One region of the Endozoicomonas sp. GU-1 genome, then DNA from elsewhere that is predicted to be linked to it. Evidence: predicted binding sites of a transcription regulator. Region 1 holds the regulator's gene; the other holds the start of a gene.
What was found. The regulator FNR, encoded in region 1, switches genes on or off when oxygen is low (the NO sensors DNR and NnrR bind a similar motif). The targets are predictions, from matches to a motif close to TTGATNTANATCAA.
Positions count from the first base shown of each region.

Region 2: a site for FNR is predicted at 5,429-5,442, ahead of O3276_RS02400 (FeoA family protein). Genes of this name have one in related genera too.

Region 1 covers NZ_CP114771.1:1,882,098-1,890,320, forward strand. The annotation lists gene O3276_RS07570 (heavy metal translocating P-type ATPase) at 1-212, shown strand, start outside; gene ccoS (cbb3-type cytochrome oxidase assembly protein CcoS) at 215-391, shown strand; gene O3276_RS07580 (sulfite exporter TauE/SafE family protein) at 372-1,088, shown strand; gene O3276_RS07585 (hypothetical protein) at 1,280-1,732, opposite strand; gene hemN (oxygen-independent coproporphyrinogen III oxidase) at 2,162-3,556, shown strand; gene fnr (fumarate/nitrate reduction transcriptional regulator Fnr) at 4,071-4,829, shown strand; gene O3276_RS07600 (adenine phosphoribosyltransferase) at 4,909-5,466, shown strand; gene O3276_RS07605 (hypothetical protein) at 5,665-6,141, shown strand; gene O3276_RS07610 (TraR/DksA family transcriptional regulator) at 6,191-6,520, opposite strand; gene O3276_RS07615 (ankyrin repeat domain-containing protein) at 6,992-8,223, opposite strand, start outside.
Region 2 covers NZ_CP114771.1:519,145-527,367, reverse strand. The annotation lists gene O3276_RS02440 (GlxA family transcriptional regulator) at 1-619, shown strand, start outside; gene O3276_RS02435 (DUF2147 domain-containing protein) at 666-1,109, shown strand; gene O3276_RS02430 (class I SAM-dependent methyltransferase) at 1,121-1,648, shown strand; gene O3276_RS02425 (hypothetical protein) at 1,674-2,030, opposite strand; gene O3276_RS02420 (FeoC-like transcriptional regulator) at 2,292-2,549, opposite strand; gene feoB (ferrous iron transport protein B) at 2,618-3,985, opposite strand; gene O3276_RS02405 (FeoB small GTPase domain-containing protein) at 3,961-4,959, opposite strand; gene O3276_RS02400 (FeoA family protein) at 4,956-5,189, opposite strand; partial or broken gene O3276_RS02395 (glyceraldehyde-3-phosphate dehydrogenase) at 5,711-6,948, opposite strand; gene mfd (transcription-repair coupling factor) at 7,261-8,223, shown strand, end outside.

The sequences.
Region 1 (8,223 bases):
ACCTGGCATGGTCCCTTGGCTATAACCTTGCTGCCCTGCCCCTGGCCGCAGCAGGCATGATTGCCCCATGGATGGCTGCTACCGGCATGGCGCTCAGCTCACTGATTGTGGTGGCCAACGCCCTGCGACTGAACCGCCCGGGAAAACTGCCCAAAACACCGACCGAGTCAGAAGACGTTTACGCCCACCTTGAACCCAGAGGAGCTGCCTGACCATGGAAAGCCTGATTATTCTGATCCCTCTGGCCCTGATCCTGATCGCTGTAGCGATCAAACTCTTCTTCTGGGCAGTAGACGACGGTCAGTTTGACGACCTTGAAGGGCCAGCCCACAGCATTCTTTTTGATGAGCCTCAACAGATAGCAAAAGCTAATGCACATGACCATAAATGAAGTCCCCACCTTACTTTCCGCATTAACCCTGGGCGTATTGGGCAGCGCCCACTGTATCGGCATGTGTGGCGGCATTACCTCCGCCCTCAGCCTCTCCCTGGCAGGCAAGTCCCGTGCACAGATCTTCTGGCTGATGCTGACCTATCATCTCGGACGGATTACCAGCTACGCCATCGCTGGTCTCCTTCTGGCCAGCATTGGCTGGTATCTGGGCGGTATCAGCCCGGCAGTAAAGATGGGACTGCGCTATTTTGCGGCCATTATGCTGATCGCCATGGGGCTTTATCTGAGCGGTTGGTGGCGTGGTCTGACACACCTGGAAAAGATTGGGCATAAGCTCTGGCAACATATCCAGCCCAAGGCCAAAGCACTGCTGCCCATCAAAAATTTTCCCAATGCCCTTACCATTGGCATGCTCTGGGGGTGGTTACCCTGCGGCCTGGTCTACAGCACCCTGGCCTGGAGCGCCAGCCAGGGACAACCGGTACAGGGTGCGCTGTTAATGGCCTCATTCGGTATTGGCACCATACCCTCAGTGTTCCTGCTGGGTGCGTTCTCAAGACAGCTCAGCGGCATTATTCAAGCCAGTATCACCCGCAACCTGGCGGGGTTGCTGATTATCCTTTTTGGCTTGTGGTCTATGCCCGGCGCACACCAGAGGTGGTTGATGTCCATGCTGCACCACCACCATATGTGATAAAAGGAAAAAAAGTTCTGCCTCCTAGTGCGGCCAAGCGTTATTACCCGTACACCACGTTCACCCTGAGCGGAGTCGAAGGGTGCTTGGCACGATCTATCAGAGTCCGGAGTTCCGCCCTTCGACAAGCTCAGGACGAACGGTATGGGTAACAGCGCTTAGCTGCACTAGGAGGCTCTTAAAGTTATGAATCAGAAATCAAACCAAAAGACGAGACGCTCCGCTTTTTGCTTCTGCAACTCAGCCAACTCCAAAAAATATTTTTCCCCCAACGATTCCCTGATCGTAAGCTGGGCAAACTCTTCTGGAACATCAACGCTCCTTTCTCTTAAAGGCTTGTTGTAGTCGTAAGAAACCAATTCATCAACAGACAGCCAGGAGTGGCCAGATCCACCCGTTCCCCATTCATCAGACTTAGCCTTGATGGAAAGACTGACATCCCCGGGCAGCCCACGAGCCTCCTCAATAATGGGATACGGAGTAACATGCCAGGAGCCCCAGTCATAATCGCTTCTGACAAAACCCTCGGAAAAGAATGAAAAGACATGACGATTGCGATCTGAAAAAGGTTCGTAACCCGGGATTTCTTCCCATTGCCCGGCACTATTTCTGAATTCAGCATACATATGTATGTCTGCACCCATAATGACTCCTCCTGTCTGATCAGTGACCAGGACATATTTGTGACTTTTTATGATCCAAGAGCAAAAATAGCACATTCAATGAACTCACCGATCACTATCCATCAGACCCTTTTCAGCACAACCCTGCCAGCCAGGGCATTATTTGCTCGATTAATAACCAGATGGCAGATACAATAGCCTACCTCAACAGCTTCACGCCACGTTGGACACAATCCTCATCACTTGCCCTAAAGACGAACCACCAAGGCATGCCGGTTCGGTTCATACCTATTGACACCGATCAAAGAACAACCTTGAAAATCTTTCTAAACTAGCCAAAAACATCATGACGTAATACCGACTGTTTTTGCCTTACCCTTTCCGGCACAAAAGACCGACCAGAAGGCGAACACACTGACTAATAAGACATGAAGATTACCGAGAGCAATAATGAATACCGCACCAGTTTGGGATAAAGACCTGATTCACCGATACAACCACTCAGGCCCGCGTTATACCTCCTATCCCACGGCGGTGCAGTTTGATGGCAGCTTTGATATTGAGAAATATCAGCACAATGCCCACTCCAGTGCCAGGGCCATCAAGCCCCTGTCACTCTACTTTCATATTCCGTTCTGCTCCCATGTCTGTTATTACTGCGCCTGTAATAAAATAGTCACCAAACACCGTGGGCGCGCCAATAGTTATCTGGAATACCTGTTTCGTGAAATAGAGATGCAGGCAGCACTCTACAGTCAGGAACAGCGGGTCGAGCAACTCCACTTTGGCGGCGGCACACCGACCTTTCTGAGCAGAGATCAGATGACGGATCTGATGGGGCATATCCGCCAGCACTTCCAACTGACCCAAAGCGATACCGCAGACTACTCCATTGAACTGGACCCCAGGGAAGTAGACTGGCCCATGATGGGCACCCTGAGGGACCTCGGCTTCAACCGGATCAGCATGGGCGTTCAGGACCTGAACCCCAAAGTTCAGCAAGCCGTTAACCGGGTTCAACCTGAAAGCATGATTCAATCCATCCTTGATGCTGCCAGAGTCATGGCATTCCGCTCGGTACACATGGACCTGATTTACGGCCTGCCTTTCCAGACCACCAACAGTTTTATGGCAACCATCGATCGTGTGGTTGATATGGCCCCGGACAGGCTATCCCTGTTTAACTACGCCCACCTGCCCCACCGCTTCAAGCCGCAGCGCCGGATCAATGAGCAGGATCTGCCAGCGCCGGAAATGAAGCTGGACATTCTGCATCAGGCCACGGAAAAGCTGCTGGATCAGGGCTACATCTACATCGGCATGGATCACTTTGCCCTGCCAGACGATGAACTGGCCATGGCCCGGGAGGATGGCACGCTGCACCGGAATTTTCAGGGTTATACCACCCATGGCCATTGCGACCTGATCGGCATGGGCGTGTCTGCCATCAGCCAGGTAGGCGACACTTATATTCAGAACAGCACCGATGAAGCCCGGTACTGTGCAATGCTCAATGAACAGCAATTGCCAATGGTTCGCGGTCTGAAGATGACCGCTGATGACAAAGTCCGCCAGGCAGTGATTACCCAGCTGATCTGCCACTTCAAACTGCATTTCAGCGATATTGAACAGCGGTTTGATATTCAATTCAGGGATTACTTCCGGGATGAGCTGGCAAGACTGGAGCCGATGAGGGCGGACGGCCTGATCAGTCTCAATAGCGATGGCTTGCTGGAAGTACTGCCGAAGGGAACGCTGCTGATCCGTAACATCTGTATGCAGTTCGACCACTATCTCCATCAACCGGAAATGAAAGAAAAGACGCTCTACTCAAAGGTTATCTGAGCAGCACTCCGGAGCAATCACCAGGCTCCGGAGCCCCTCTCCCGCCAGTACCGACAATGACTGATCATCCCGCACAGAACCGAAACCTCTCTGCAGCTCACCGGCTTATCAGCAAAAAACTGAAACTGACGACGACTTGCCACCACTATCACATTGATTTACTTGAAACATAAGTGCAAAATCTGTCATGTCCGTTAAATACCACGAACGAAAATTTAATCCTGTGACATAAGACAATGTCAGATTGATTTTCCAGGGATAAAGACATACAACCACCAGGAGCCATGACCATACTATTATCAGGGTCAGCCCTGGGCTGGATAGACGACACGGCAGATGAAAGCTCACCGGAACCACCGCAGTTTATGACGCATTGCTAAAGCAGCACCAAACCCCTACCCTGGGTCTGCCCGGTTGCGTACATACCTGATTTACACTCCGGTAATACTTTTCATACACTTGGTTTTCCATAAACAGTGTCGAATTTCGCCAAATACGACTTTGAGGCCTCTCAATGACGTCAAAGCCCAACGTCCGACAGCCGAGCCATGTGGCTTGCAGAGACTGCAGCCTCAGCTCACTGTGCCTGCCACTGGCACTGAGCATTAAGGATATCGATCAGCTGGATCACATTATCAAGCGTGGGCGTCCTTTGAAAAAAGGCGAACACCTGTTTCTGGAAGGTGACCCCTTTACCAGCGTCTTTGCTGTTCGCTCAGGGGCTCTCAAAACCTACACAGCGACCAATGAAGGTGAGGAACAAATCACCGGGTTTTACCTGCCCAGCGAAATTCTTGGCCTGAGCGGTATGGATACGGATACCTATCCGGTGTCGGCCCAGGCGATGGAAACCACCATGATCTGCGAGATTCCTTTTGAGCAACTGGAAACCCTTTCCGATCAATTCCCGGAACTGCGCCGACATCTGATGCGCCTGATGAGCAAGCGTATCCGTGAAGACCAGCAAATGATGATGCTGCTGTCCAAGAAAAACGCCGATGAACGTATTGCCACCTTCCTGATTAACCTGGCCAGCCGTTTTCGTCGCCGGGGCTTTTCTTCGCAGTCGTTCCGTCTGTCCATGTCGAGAAATGAGATGGGGAACTACCTGGGCCTGGCGGTAGAAACGGTTAGTCGTGTATTTACCCGATTCCAGAAAAACGGCCTGATCTCCGCCGTGGGCAAGGAAATCGAAATTCGCAACTCGGTTGAACTCTGTGCCCTGGCCGGGGGAAAAACCCTGGAACCCAACCCTATTGCTACCAACGCCTGACTTTATCCTCTAAAGAAGCTACCCTTTGAGGTGGCTTCTTCCTTTTTATCCATTGACTGACAGCGGCATGCTCCCTCCCATGCATACAAACGAATGTTCATCCGTTCAGGAATATCTGCGAACGCAAATCAGAACCATCGCCAACTGGCCCCATGAAGGCATCCTGTTTCGGGATATCACCACACTGTTTGAAAACCCGGAAGCCTGGCGTAAGGCCGTGGATGTCATGGTTCAGCGTTATGAGAACCAGACTTTTGATCGCATTGGCGCGCTTGATGCCCGCGGTTTCCTGCTTGGCTCGACACTGTCCTATATCATGAACAAGCCGCTGGCACTGTTTCGCAAGAAAGGCAAACTGCCCGGCAAAACCCTCAGTGTCGAGTATGACCTTGAATATGGTAAAGCCGTACTGGAAATGCATGAAGACACCATTAAGCCCGGTGAAAACATTCTGTTGGTGGATGACCTTATCGCCACCGGAGGCACACTGCTGGCTGCCGATCAGTTGATCCGACAAGCAGGAGCCAGCACACTGGAAGCTGCAGCTATCATCAACCTGCCAGACCTCAAGGGTGCTGACAGACTCAATGCGGCGGGCATTCCAACCTATGCCCTGTGCAATTTTGCCGGTGAGTAAAACCACCCTCAGTTCAGAATTTCAGGGATGATACGATATGTCTCTTAGATCCAGGGTCAATGTCTGGATCTGAGAGCCACTCCCGCAATTACAGGACGCACAGACCGGGATCTACCCGGAAAAAGGACTTTGCAAATGGGAATATGCGCCAAGGAACTAAGGCACTATGTTGTTCGCCCCGCACTCAAGCATCTGGGTATGTGGAGCCCTACTGCTGAGAACCTGCTGCTTGGTACCGCGGCCAGAGAGTCCGGGCTTGGTTTTCATCTGAAACAGGCCAATCACCAGGCGCTCGGTATCTATCAGATTTCCCCACGCATGCACCGCAATATCTGGGACCTGTTTCTGGCCCCGAACGCTGACTTATCCAGCAAAGTCCGGGGACTGGCCAGCCAGCGGGAGTTTCTTTCCCACCCCCATCATGAACTGGCGACCAACCTGGTTTACGCCACCGCCATTGCCTGGCTTATCTATCACCGCTGCGGTATTCAGATCGAAGATATTGATAAAGAAGACATCACTGCCATGGCCAGATTATGGCAAAAGCACTTCCACAGCAGAAACCCCGGAACACTCCAGAGCTTCTGCGAAAGCTATCAAAAGATGATTATTGAATCAGGCTGCTCCACAGAGGAGTCAACGTACTTTAACCAGGCTGCAGCCAAACCGGCATAACAGGATTCAGCCTGCCTGCTCCCTTATCGCCTTGATGATGGATGCTCCCCTACAACCCCTTGGCCTCAGCACATTGAACACAGAGGTCAGCATAAGGCATAACCTCAAGGCGCTGAACCGGAATTTCCTTACCGCAGGACAGGCAGAAACCGTAATCGCCCTCATTTATACGATCAAGGGCGCGGTTAATTTTACCCAGTTCAATCACCGCCTCGTTACCCAGTGCATCAATAACCTCATCATTCTCCCGTTCCTGCGCCTGCTCAGACCAGTCGGCACTGTTTTTTCGGGAAGCATCCTGTTTAATTTTACCCAGACGCGTATTCAGCTCATCCCTGCGAGCCATCAACCATTTCTGCCACTTATCATGATTTGTCATTTTGCTACCCCTGCACAAAAATACTGTAGAATCCTGCTGTTTATTCTATAAACAATGGTTGTGTCAAAAGGTCACTCTTTACCATAAAACAACGCCGACGAACCTTATCCCCACTCACAAAAACGGATAAAGTAATTACCAACCTGCGGCGTACTGATTCTTTCCAAAATCATGAATTCAAATAGTAGATCATTGATACCGTAAACGTAATATTCAGTTTCAATCCGGAAAAACATTTTCCCACCTGGTACATCAATTCAATGAGTTTGACGTGTACGATCTCCGTTCACCCTGAGCGGAGTCGAAGGGTGCTTGGCACGATCTATCAGAGTCCGGAGTTTCCGTCCTTCGACAGGCTCAGGGCGAACGGAGTGCGGAAGCACGACAACCCGTCAAACTCAGTGAAACCATGTACTAGGAGCTTGTCCGAGAATAGCGCCCGTCTAGGAGCCTGCCCGAGAATAAGCTGCCCTACTGCGGTGGCCGCAAATAAGGCAGCCGTTTCAGCCAGGCGATGCAGGATGTGTGATTAAGCTGTCTGGCAAGTACCAAAGGAGTCCTGCCATGTCTGTTTCTCACCCGATGATCTGCGCCGGCATTCAACAGCATCCTGACAACTTTCAGGTTGCCATTGAATGCCGCCAGATGCAGAACGGTATTGCCGTCTTGATCGGGAATATTCAGATCCGCCTTCGCTCGAATCAGCAGGCTCAGGGAAGCATTAAAGGAGAAATGAATAAAGGACATATCAACGGCATAGTGCATGGCCGTACGGCCGGAATTATCTTTAATATCAAGCTGAGCACCTGCCTGGACCAGGGCTTTCAGGCTATTGCAACGGTGTTTAAGCACCGCCAGATGCAGTGCGGTCTGACCCTCTGCGTTGGTCATGTCAGGATCAGCACCGGAGCGAATAAACAGGCGCAGGCACACATACCTGCCGTTGATGACGGCGTCGTGTAACACCGTGTTGCCAGCCGAGTCCCTTGCCGAAAAATCCACGTTAGCCTCAACGATGACCCTGGCGCACCCAAGATGGTTGCATCGGGTGGCTATGTGCAGCGCTGTCATAACGCTATTGCCGTTGGTAAAGGCCTGGATATTGGCCCCCCTGCGGATCAGGGTTTGCACGCTTTCAAGGTGTCCATGATAAGCAGCAAGGTGCAGGGCATTCCAGCCACAATTGACCAACGCCTCAACGTTGGCGTTGTTATCAATCAGGATCTCCAGACATTCACTATGGTTTCGCATGGCAGCGTAATGCATCGCCGTTCTGCCAACGGGGGTCACTGCGTCAAGGTTCGCACCTTTATCGGCAAGTAATCGCAGGCAGTGGCCATGACCACCGGTGGCCGCATGGTGAACTGCCACCCGGCCATGACGGCTGGCTATGGTCATGTTACACCCATTGCTGATGAGAATATCCATAACCGCCCTGTGGCCGGCCTTGGTCGCCAGAATCAGGGGTGTCCTGCCACGGCTGTCCACGGTATCAATAATGCCCGGGTTCCGGGCCAGTATCCTGGCACACTCACAACGGCCTTCCAGGGCAGCAATATGCAGTGCCGTTCGGTCATCACTGTCCCTGGTGGCAGGGTTTGCCCCTCCCAGAACCAATGCTTCGGCAAACTTACCATCTTCCAGCCTGGCTGCCAGATGAAGGGCTGCATCACCATCCCGGTTAGTCATGTTGAGACCCGCAC
Region 2 (8,223 bases), 1.4 Mb from region 1:
ACCAGCCACAACCCACTGGTTTTACATGGAAAAACTGCAACGTTTTTTCCCGGATATTGAGTTCAAACCCAATCACCTGATCACCCGGGCAGGTCGTATTTATTGCGCTGGCAGTGTCAATTCGGTCGCTGACCTGATGGTGCACATGATTGGCGTAGCGCTTGGCGAGTCCATCGCCCAAAAGGTTGAACAGCAGTTCTCCCATGAAATCAGAAAGCCCTTCAAAGACACCCATTTTGCTGAAGATCATGCCACAACCCACCAGGATGAAGTGATCGTCTCCCTGCAGGACTTTATCCACCATCATTTCGTCAGTGAAATCTCTCTGGCTGCCCTTGGCAGAATGTCGGGCTTGAATGCCCGGACACTGAATCGTCGCTTTCAACAGGCCACCGGTTCCCCGCCAATGGAGTATGTCCGCAAAATCAGGCTTGATCAGGCCAGCGATCTATTAAAGAATACCAACCTGGGCATTGCCGAAATTGCCCAGCAGGTGGGATATGCCGACGCTGATTATTTTTCCAGATTGTTCAAACGTCGCAACCAGCTCACGCCTTCTGAATTTCGCAGAAGTGTCCGGGGCAAACTGTTCTACCTGAATGACACCACAATGGAATGATTACAATAAATGCCGGAAAATTCCGGGGTTTTGGAGACTCCCTCACATGTTCCCGAGAAAACGCGTCCTGGGCGCTGGATTGTTGTCCCTCTGCCTGTCCTCGTTCAGCCTGGCGGCTTCGCCCCTGGGACTATGGAAAACCATTGATGACAGCACGGGTAAAGCAAAAAGTTATGTCACAATCTTCGAGGAAAATGGCAAACTGTCTGGCAAAGTGACACAGATTCTTGACCCTGCCAAACAGGACAGCATTTGTGACCAGTGCCAGGGCGAGCTCAAGGATCAGAAAGTTCAGGGCATGACCATACTCTGGGGCATGAAAAAGCAAGGCAGCAAATATGACGATGGAAAAATCGTCGATCCTGAATCCGGGAAAGTCTACAGCGCTAACATGAAAGTGCTGGAAGATGGCAGTAAACTGGAAGTCCGTGGTTATATCGGGTTCGCGCTGATCGGCCGTTCGCAAACCTGGGAACGTGTTGAAGATTAACGCATAATCCCTTGAACTCATTAATAATGACCATCGCGTTTCTGGTGGCAGCCGGTCTGATCACCGGCTCTATTCTCTTCTGGACCCTGCGCCTGGGCATTGGCCCTACTCCCACCTCACGAAAAGTCAGGGCGGCGATCAGAGATATCCTTCCAGATGACGTGTCCGGTCATGTTATGGAGCTTGGTTGTGGCTGGGGACACCTGATTCCCATTTTAAGAGAAAAATACCCTGACAAAAAAATTGAGGCCTGGGAACGTTCTCCGGTTCCAGCCCTGTTTACTGAGGCAAGGTATGGGATCGATGTTATAAGAGCGGATTTCTTCCAGGCAGTCCCTGGTAACGCGGGCCTTGTTGTTTGCTATTTGTATCCCGGAGCGATGGAACGTGTTGAAAGAGAATTGATTCCTCAACTGCCACCTGGTTGCTGGTTACTTACCCACACCTTCAGTTTATCAGGCAGAGTGCCGGTAAAGACGCTTAAGGCCAACGATCTTTACCAGACACCTGTTTTTCTTTATCAAGTTCAGCCCACTTAACCTTAAAAGCCGGGGACTTAATCAATTAACTTTGTCCTGTGTTCAGATAGGCAGAAATAATATCAGTTACAAGGGTACATACTCTTGAAAAGACACTTTCTGATGGTTCAGAAACGGGGCTGGCATTGTATAATCCAGCAAATACATCAGGATCTGTATCCTGCAGCCTCTTAAGCTTTTTTCTTCCTATCACCACAACAAAACCTTCATTAGATTTCCCTGTTTCCGCACATCCTTCAAAAAGAACAGAAGCAAGTTTATCCTCAGCGCCATCATGCTCTTCAACTTTCATTCCAAATGCCTGCCCTGGCGTGTTGTCAAAACTGCACAGGGGAAATTTGTATATAGTATCTGTATTACCTGTAGTACCGTTAACATTCATAGTCTATCACCTACTCCATAAGAAACTTTTCAGAAAACTGAACAAACTGTGGATTTTATTTTTTGGACTATCGTTTGTTTCGAAAGTTCCATCATGTTACCGGGTAATAATAATCAAACATCTGTTTGACTATTAAAATGGCAAAGAAGCAGGCAGGCGTTATGTAAAAAACGCCAACTATATCATGATGATGTAATGGTAAAGGAGCTCAGGGGTACAGAGGTTTTTATGCAGGAACAGCAAATATGCTGTGAAAGTCAGTCAGCCGATAAGACTCAATGGAATATGTTGAGACTTCCCCTGCCAGCGATAGATCTCCAACTCGGCAGGGTCACAGGAAACACACCCCTTTTTGCAGGCCACAAAGCAACCCGGCTGTTCACAGCTCAACTGACCTTTCCTTAGCCAGTGTGAGAGCATCCCTCTCATGGCCTCAGGTGTGGTATTGAATTTCACACTGAGGTCAGCCAGAGAGCACACTTTCTGCTGTTTCAAATAATCGCGGATTTTGATCAGCATGGTCAGCGCCTGTCAGGTTCCGGTTAATGGCCAAAAGCACTGACAGTGCTTTTGGCCACGCTTTGCGTTTACGATGTCATTGCGGGCTGACATCCATCCGCCCTTGCAGTACTGAGGCTCCCATGCGTTTCATCAAGGTAACCACAATAAACATCATCAGCATGATCGATACCACCCAAAGTAGCGTTTCGCCGGGCTGCACAGATACCAGTGACAACTGGTAATAAATAGTGGCAACCGCATAGCCAAGGAAGAAGGTCCATCCGGAAATGAACAGCGTCCAGCCCAGGGTGGTTTCCCGGTAAATAGCACCCAATGCTGCTACGCAGGGAGTATAAAGAAGGATCATCAATAAGTAGGCAATAACCGCAGCATGACTGGGGAACAGGCCTGCCATAACAGAAGAAGGTGCTGACCTTGACTGCCTGCTCTTCGGCAACCGCCTCCAGATCGGTCAGATCGCCCACTTCGACACCCAGAGGATCTGCCAGTGTGCCACTTAAACCACTCAGATTGGCTGGAATAGTGGCAACGGCTTCCTGCAAACCTGCCAACAGGTCAAACGTCGTTTCACCCTCGGTGTCAGCGTTTTCAGACGCGGCAATAGCACCGTACATTGAGTCAAGCGTACCCACAACGGCTTCTTTCGCCAAAATACCTGTAAACAGTCCCACAGCCGCTGGCCAGTTTTCTTCCGTCATACCCATGGGGGAAAATATCGGGGTAATGGTTTGGCCAATCTTGCTGAGCAGGGAGTTCTGAGTGTTCTGGTGACCGAAAGAGCCATCGGTACCAATAGCATTCAGGGTGTTCAGCACGACCACCACCATCACAATCGCTTTGCCTGCACGCAGGATAAAAGCCTTGAGACGATCCCAGGTGCGTAACATGACCTGAGTCACCGATGGCAAATGGTAATTGGGCAACTCCATAATAAATGGCGAACTGTCGCCACTAAGGATGCTCTGCTTGAGAATCAACCCGGTAAATATTGCCGCCAGGATACCCACCAGATACAAAATAAACACCACATTCTGGCCGGACTCCGGGAAAAAGGCAGCGGCAAACAGTGCGTACACCGGCAATCGGGCACCGCAGGACATAAACGGAGCCATGGAGATGGTCAACAGCCGGTCCTTTTCATTGTCCAGTGTCCGTGCTGCCATAATCGCAGGCACGTTGCAGCCAAAGCCCACCAGCATGGGAACAAAAGCTTTGCCCGGAAGCCCCAGAAAGCGCATGAGCCGGTCAATGACAAAAGCAGCCCTGGCCATGTATCCCGAGTCTTCCAGTATGGAAAGAAACAGAAACAGGAAAGCAATCACCGGGATAAATGTCGATACAGTCTGGATACCACCACCCACACCGTCCGCCAGTAACGTCACTGCCCAGGCGGGAGCACCAACCGAGTTCAGCCAGTGGCCCAGGCCGTCCACCAGCAGAGTCCCGGTAAGATATTGAAAAAGTCGATAAAGGCACTGCCGAAGTTAATGGTGAACATGAACATCAGATACATGACACCCAGGAAAATGGGGAACCCAAGCACCCGGTTCAATACCACACGATCAATGGATTCACTCAGCCGGTGACTGACCACGCCCCGCTCACGAATCACTGACTCCATAAGCTGACCAACCACATCGTAACGTCGACTGGCCAGAATAATGTCCAGATCTTCCTCAAGGGCAGCCTCAATGATATGACGCTGCCGGGTAGCCTCATTAACCACCTGCCAGGTCAGTTCCGGCAGAGGCACAGTGTCTCCTTCCAGTAACTTCAGGGCATACCAGCGTCGGGACAGCGGACTATCAAGATTCACAGACGCTTCAAGGGTCGATTCAATAACGGCAATGGCCTGTTCCAGCTGTTCACCAAGGTTCAATGGCGGGGCTACGGAAATACCATTATTCAGAAAATCATTAATATTTTGTAAAAAGGCTTTAATATTGCCTGACTTGCTGGCAACCAGGGGCAGCACCGGACAGCCGAGTTCCTCAGCCAGCTTGTCAATATCAATGTCCATGCCCTTTTCCCTGGCAACGTCCATCATATTGAGCACAACGATGACTGGAGCACCCATATCCAGCAATTGAGTGGTCAGGTACAAATTTCTTTCAATATTTGAGGCATCAAGAATATTGATAATTAAATCAGCTTCACGCTTCAGGATATAATCCCGCGCCACTTTTTCATCAAGAGAAACGTCACTGTCAACCACATCAAGACAGTAGGTTCCGGGCAGATCAACCACTTCTATGGCGTTATCAGCAAAGGTATAAAAACCACTGCGTTTTTCCACAGTAACGCCTGGCCAGTTACCAACCCGCTGCCGGGCACCGGTCAGCGCGTTAAACAGCGTTGTCTTACCACAGTTAGGATTTCCGACGATTGCAACAACGTGTTTTTTCATGTTCTGGAAACCTCTATAACAGCGGCTTCATCCTTTCGAATCGATAATTGGAAGCCCCTGACTTCCAACTGGATTGGGTCCCCCAATGGCGCAACACGACAAACCGTGAACCGGGTTCCGGGCGTCAGGCCCATTGCCAGCAATTTCCGCCGGTAGGCACTGCCAGCATCCGCAAAAGCGGTTACCCGGCCACATTCACCGGTTTTCAGTTCACCCAATGTCACCTTCATGTAAATCTTCTCCACAGGCATCATAAAGTCAGTTTTGTACGCGTTTTTTCTGCACAGCAGGTAATAACTCGCAAAAATGACCCAGATATTTGCACCTAAATCATTTGCCAGGGCCAGAACCTGTTTTTTGTCGGGGTTTTAGTGTGGAATGGTTGCTGCCTGACAAAATGTCAATTGATCTGAATATATACGCAAATGAGAATGGTTACAATTTAGAGGGCGGCCAATCTCACTCATTGTTGACCAATATCAATGTACGCAGGTCGTAATGGTAAATCGGGATAAGATATGAAAATGGCAGCATCTACAGAGTGACTGATTAGTCGAACAACGAATCCGTCACTCTGTGAAGTGTTCATCACTACTGACAAACGAGTGTTTTATGGAACCGACGGGTACATCGCACCAGACATAAACTGAAGTATCCGGTTGACCTGACAGCTGTAACCGAACTCATTGTCATACCAGACGTAAAGCACACAGCGTTTTCCATCAACAATAGTGGCTTGCCCATCCACAACGCCAGCTCGACGGCTACCCACAAAATCACTGGAAACTGCTTCAACAGAGGTGACGTAATCTACCTGTTTCTGAAGGCTGGAATACAGTGAGATCTCCCTGATAAAGCGATTAAGCTCTTCAACGGTGGTGGCCTTGTCCAGGGACAGGTTAAGGATGGCCAGGGAAACATTCGGGGTCGGCACCGAATAGCATTCCCCGTCAACTTGCCCTCAAGTTCAGGCAACGCCTTGGCAACGGCTTTCGCTGCCCCGGTTTCGGTAATGACCATATTCAGGGCAGCGCTGCGTCCACGACGTTCACCTTTGTGGTAATTATCAATCAGATTCTGGTCATTGGTGTAGGAGTGAACCGTCTCTACATGACCGTGTTCAACACCAAACTCATCATTAATGGCCTTCAGCACCGGTGTGATCGCGTTAGTGGTACAGGAGGCGGCGGAAAGAATCTGATCGTCCGGCTCAATATCGTTATGATTTACCCCATAAACAATATTCTTGATATCCCCTTTACCCGGTGCTGTCAGCAGGACCCTGGACACTCCCTTTGATTGCAAATGCAGGCTCAATCCCTCTTTATCACGCCATTTACCGGTGTTGTCGACAATCACGGCATGGTTAATGCCATACCGGGTGTAATCGATGGAATCCGGGCTACTGGAATAAATAACCTGAATGCCCACACCGTTGGCATAGATAACTTTATTCTCTTCATCAACAGATATAGTGCCCTGGAAAGAACCATGAACCGAGTCGCGACGCAACAGGCTTGCCCGTTTCTGAAGATCATTGCCTGCACCGCCGGGCCTGACAACCACGGCCCTCAGGTTAATACCAGAGCCACTGCCCGCGCGCTCAATGAGGATTCTGGCCATCAAACGGCCAATCCGGCCAAAGCCATACAATACGACATCCTGACCCGGGCCCAACGTCTGTTTATGGCCATTAGTCACTGACGCTACTTGACCGGTAACGTACTCTTCCAGTGACAGGCCTGCAGCTTCCGCCCGGTAACCAACCGCCAGCTTGCCAATATCAATACGCGATGGCCCCAGATCAAGGCCTGCCAGAATTTCCAGCACAGGGTAAGTCTCACGGACAGAAAGACCATTGTCCTCAATCTGACGGACAAACTTGTGCGCTTTCAGCAGGCTGATTACGGAGCGGTTAATGACGGGATGCCCAAACACAGACGTGACAACATGGTGATTTCTATACAGCTTGCCGATCAGAGGGATCATTGACTCAGCCAGTGCTTCACGCTCTTTCCAGTCCTGAAAACGGTCTGCTACCACGATAAATTCCCGTTTATTATTTCTGTTTTAAATACAATCCCTTATTTGGGACTTATGTTTCGTTGGTATTATCCTTGTTGATGGTGTTCGAGGCAACAAAGATTATCAAAAGTTAACAGCGGTAATCTTTCTGCCTTTGATTTTCCTGCTTATTCCGCCATTTCCCGCTGGCAATACTGGGAGAACAGGATCACAACCGCTACAATCCACCACTTATATCTGTATTTGGGGTAAATCAGGAGAGCCTTCAGGATTTTCATGTTTCAACACACTATTCCTCTGCCAACCCACCCCGGCGACAAGCTTCAGTGGGGAAATCTCGCGAAAGCCGGGCCTGCCTTGACCATTTCCTGTGCTGCGGTATCGGACAACCAGCCGCTGATGATTATTACGCCGGACAGTTCATCAGCAAATCGGCTGGAAGAAGAGCTGGCGTTCTTCCTTGCTGAAGAAGCCAACATCCATGTTCAGCAAATGCCGGACTGGGAGATACTGCCCTACGATACCTTTTCACCCCATCAGGATATTATTTCCCAGCGACTGTCAACGCTCTACCACCTTCCCCTGACCGACAACCGTGGCCGCAAAAAAATTCTGATTGTGCCCGTGACGACGCTGTTGCACCGCCTGTGTCCGAAGAACTATCTGCTGGGCAGCTGCCTGTCGTTGCAACCGGGCACCCGGTTTATCATTGATGAACGCCGGGGCCAGTTTGAACAGGCCGGATATCGCTGTGTTGACTCAGTGATGGAACATGGCGAGTTCGCTATCCGTGGCTCGATTGTTGATATTTTTCCCATGGGGGCTGACACGCCCTATCGGGTTGATCTGTTTGATGACGAGATAGAGTCACTGAGAACGTTTGATCCTGAAACGCAACGCTCCATTGCAACGGTTGAGGAGATACAACTGCTACCGGGGCATGAGTTCCCCCTGGATAAGCAAGGGATAGCGTTATTTCGCAGTAATTTTCAGGAAACCTTTGACGTTAACCATCGTGAATGCCCGATTTACCAGGATATCAACAAAGGTATTGCCAGCCCGGGCATTGAATACTATTTGCCTCTTTTCTTTGAGGAGACGTCAACGCTTTTCGACTACATGCCACCAAACACCCGAATACTGATCTACGACACCGTGGGTTCAGCACTGGATCATTTTTATTCGGATGTTCATGCACGTTACGACAACCGACGTGCTGATCCGCAAAGGCCAATACTT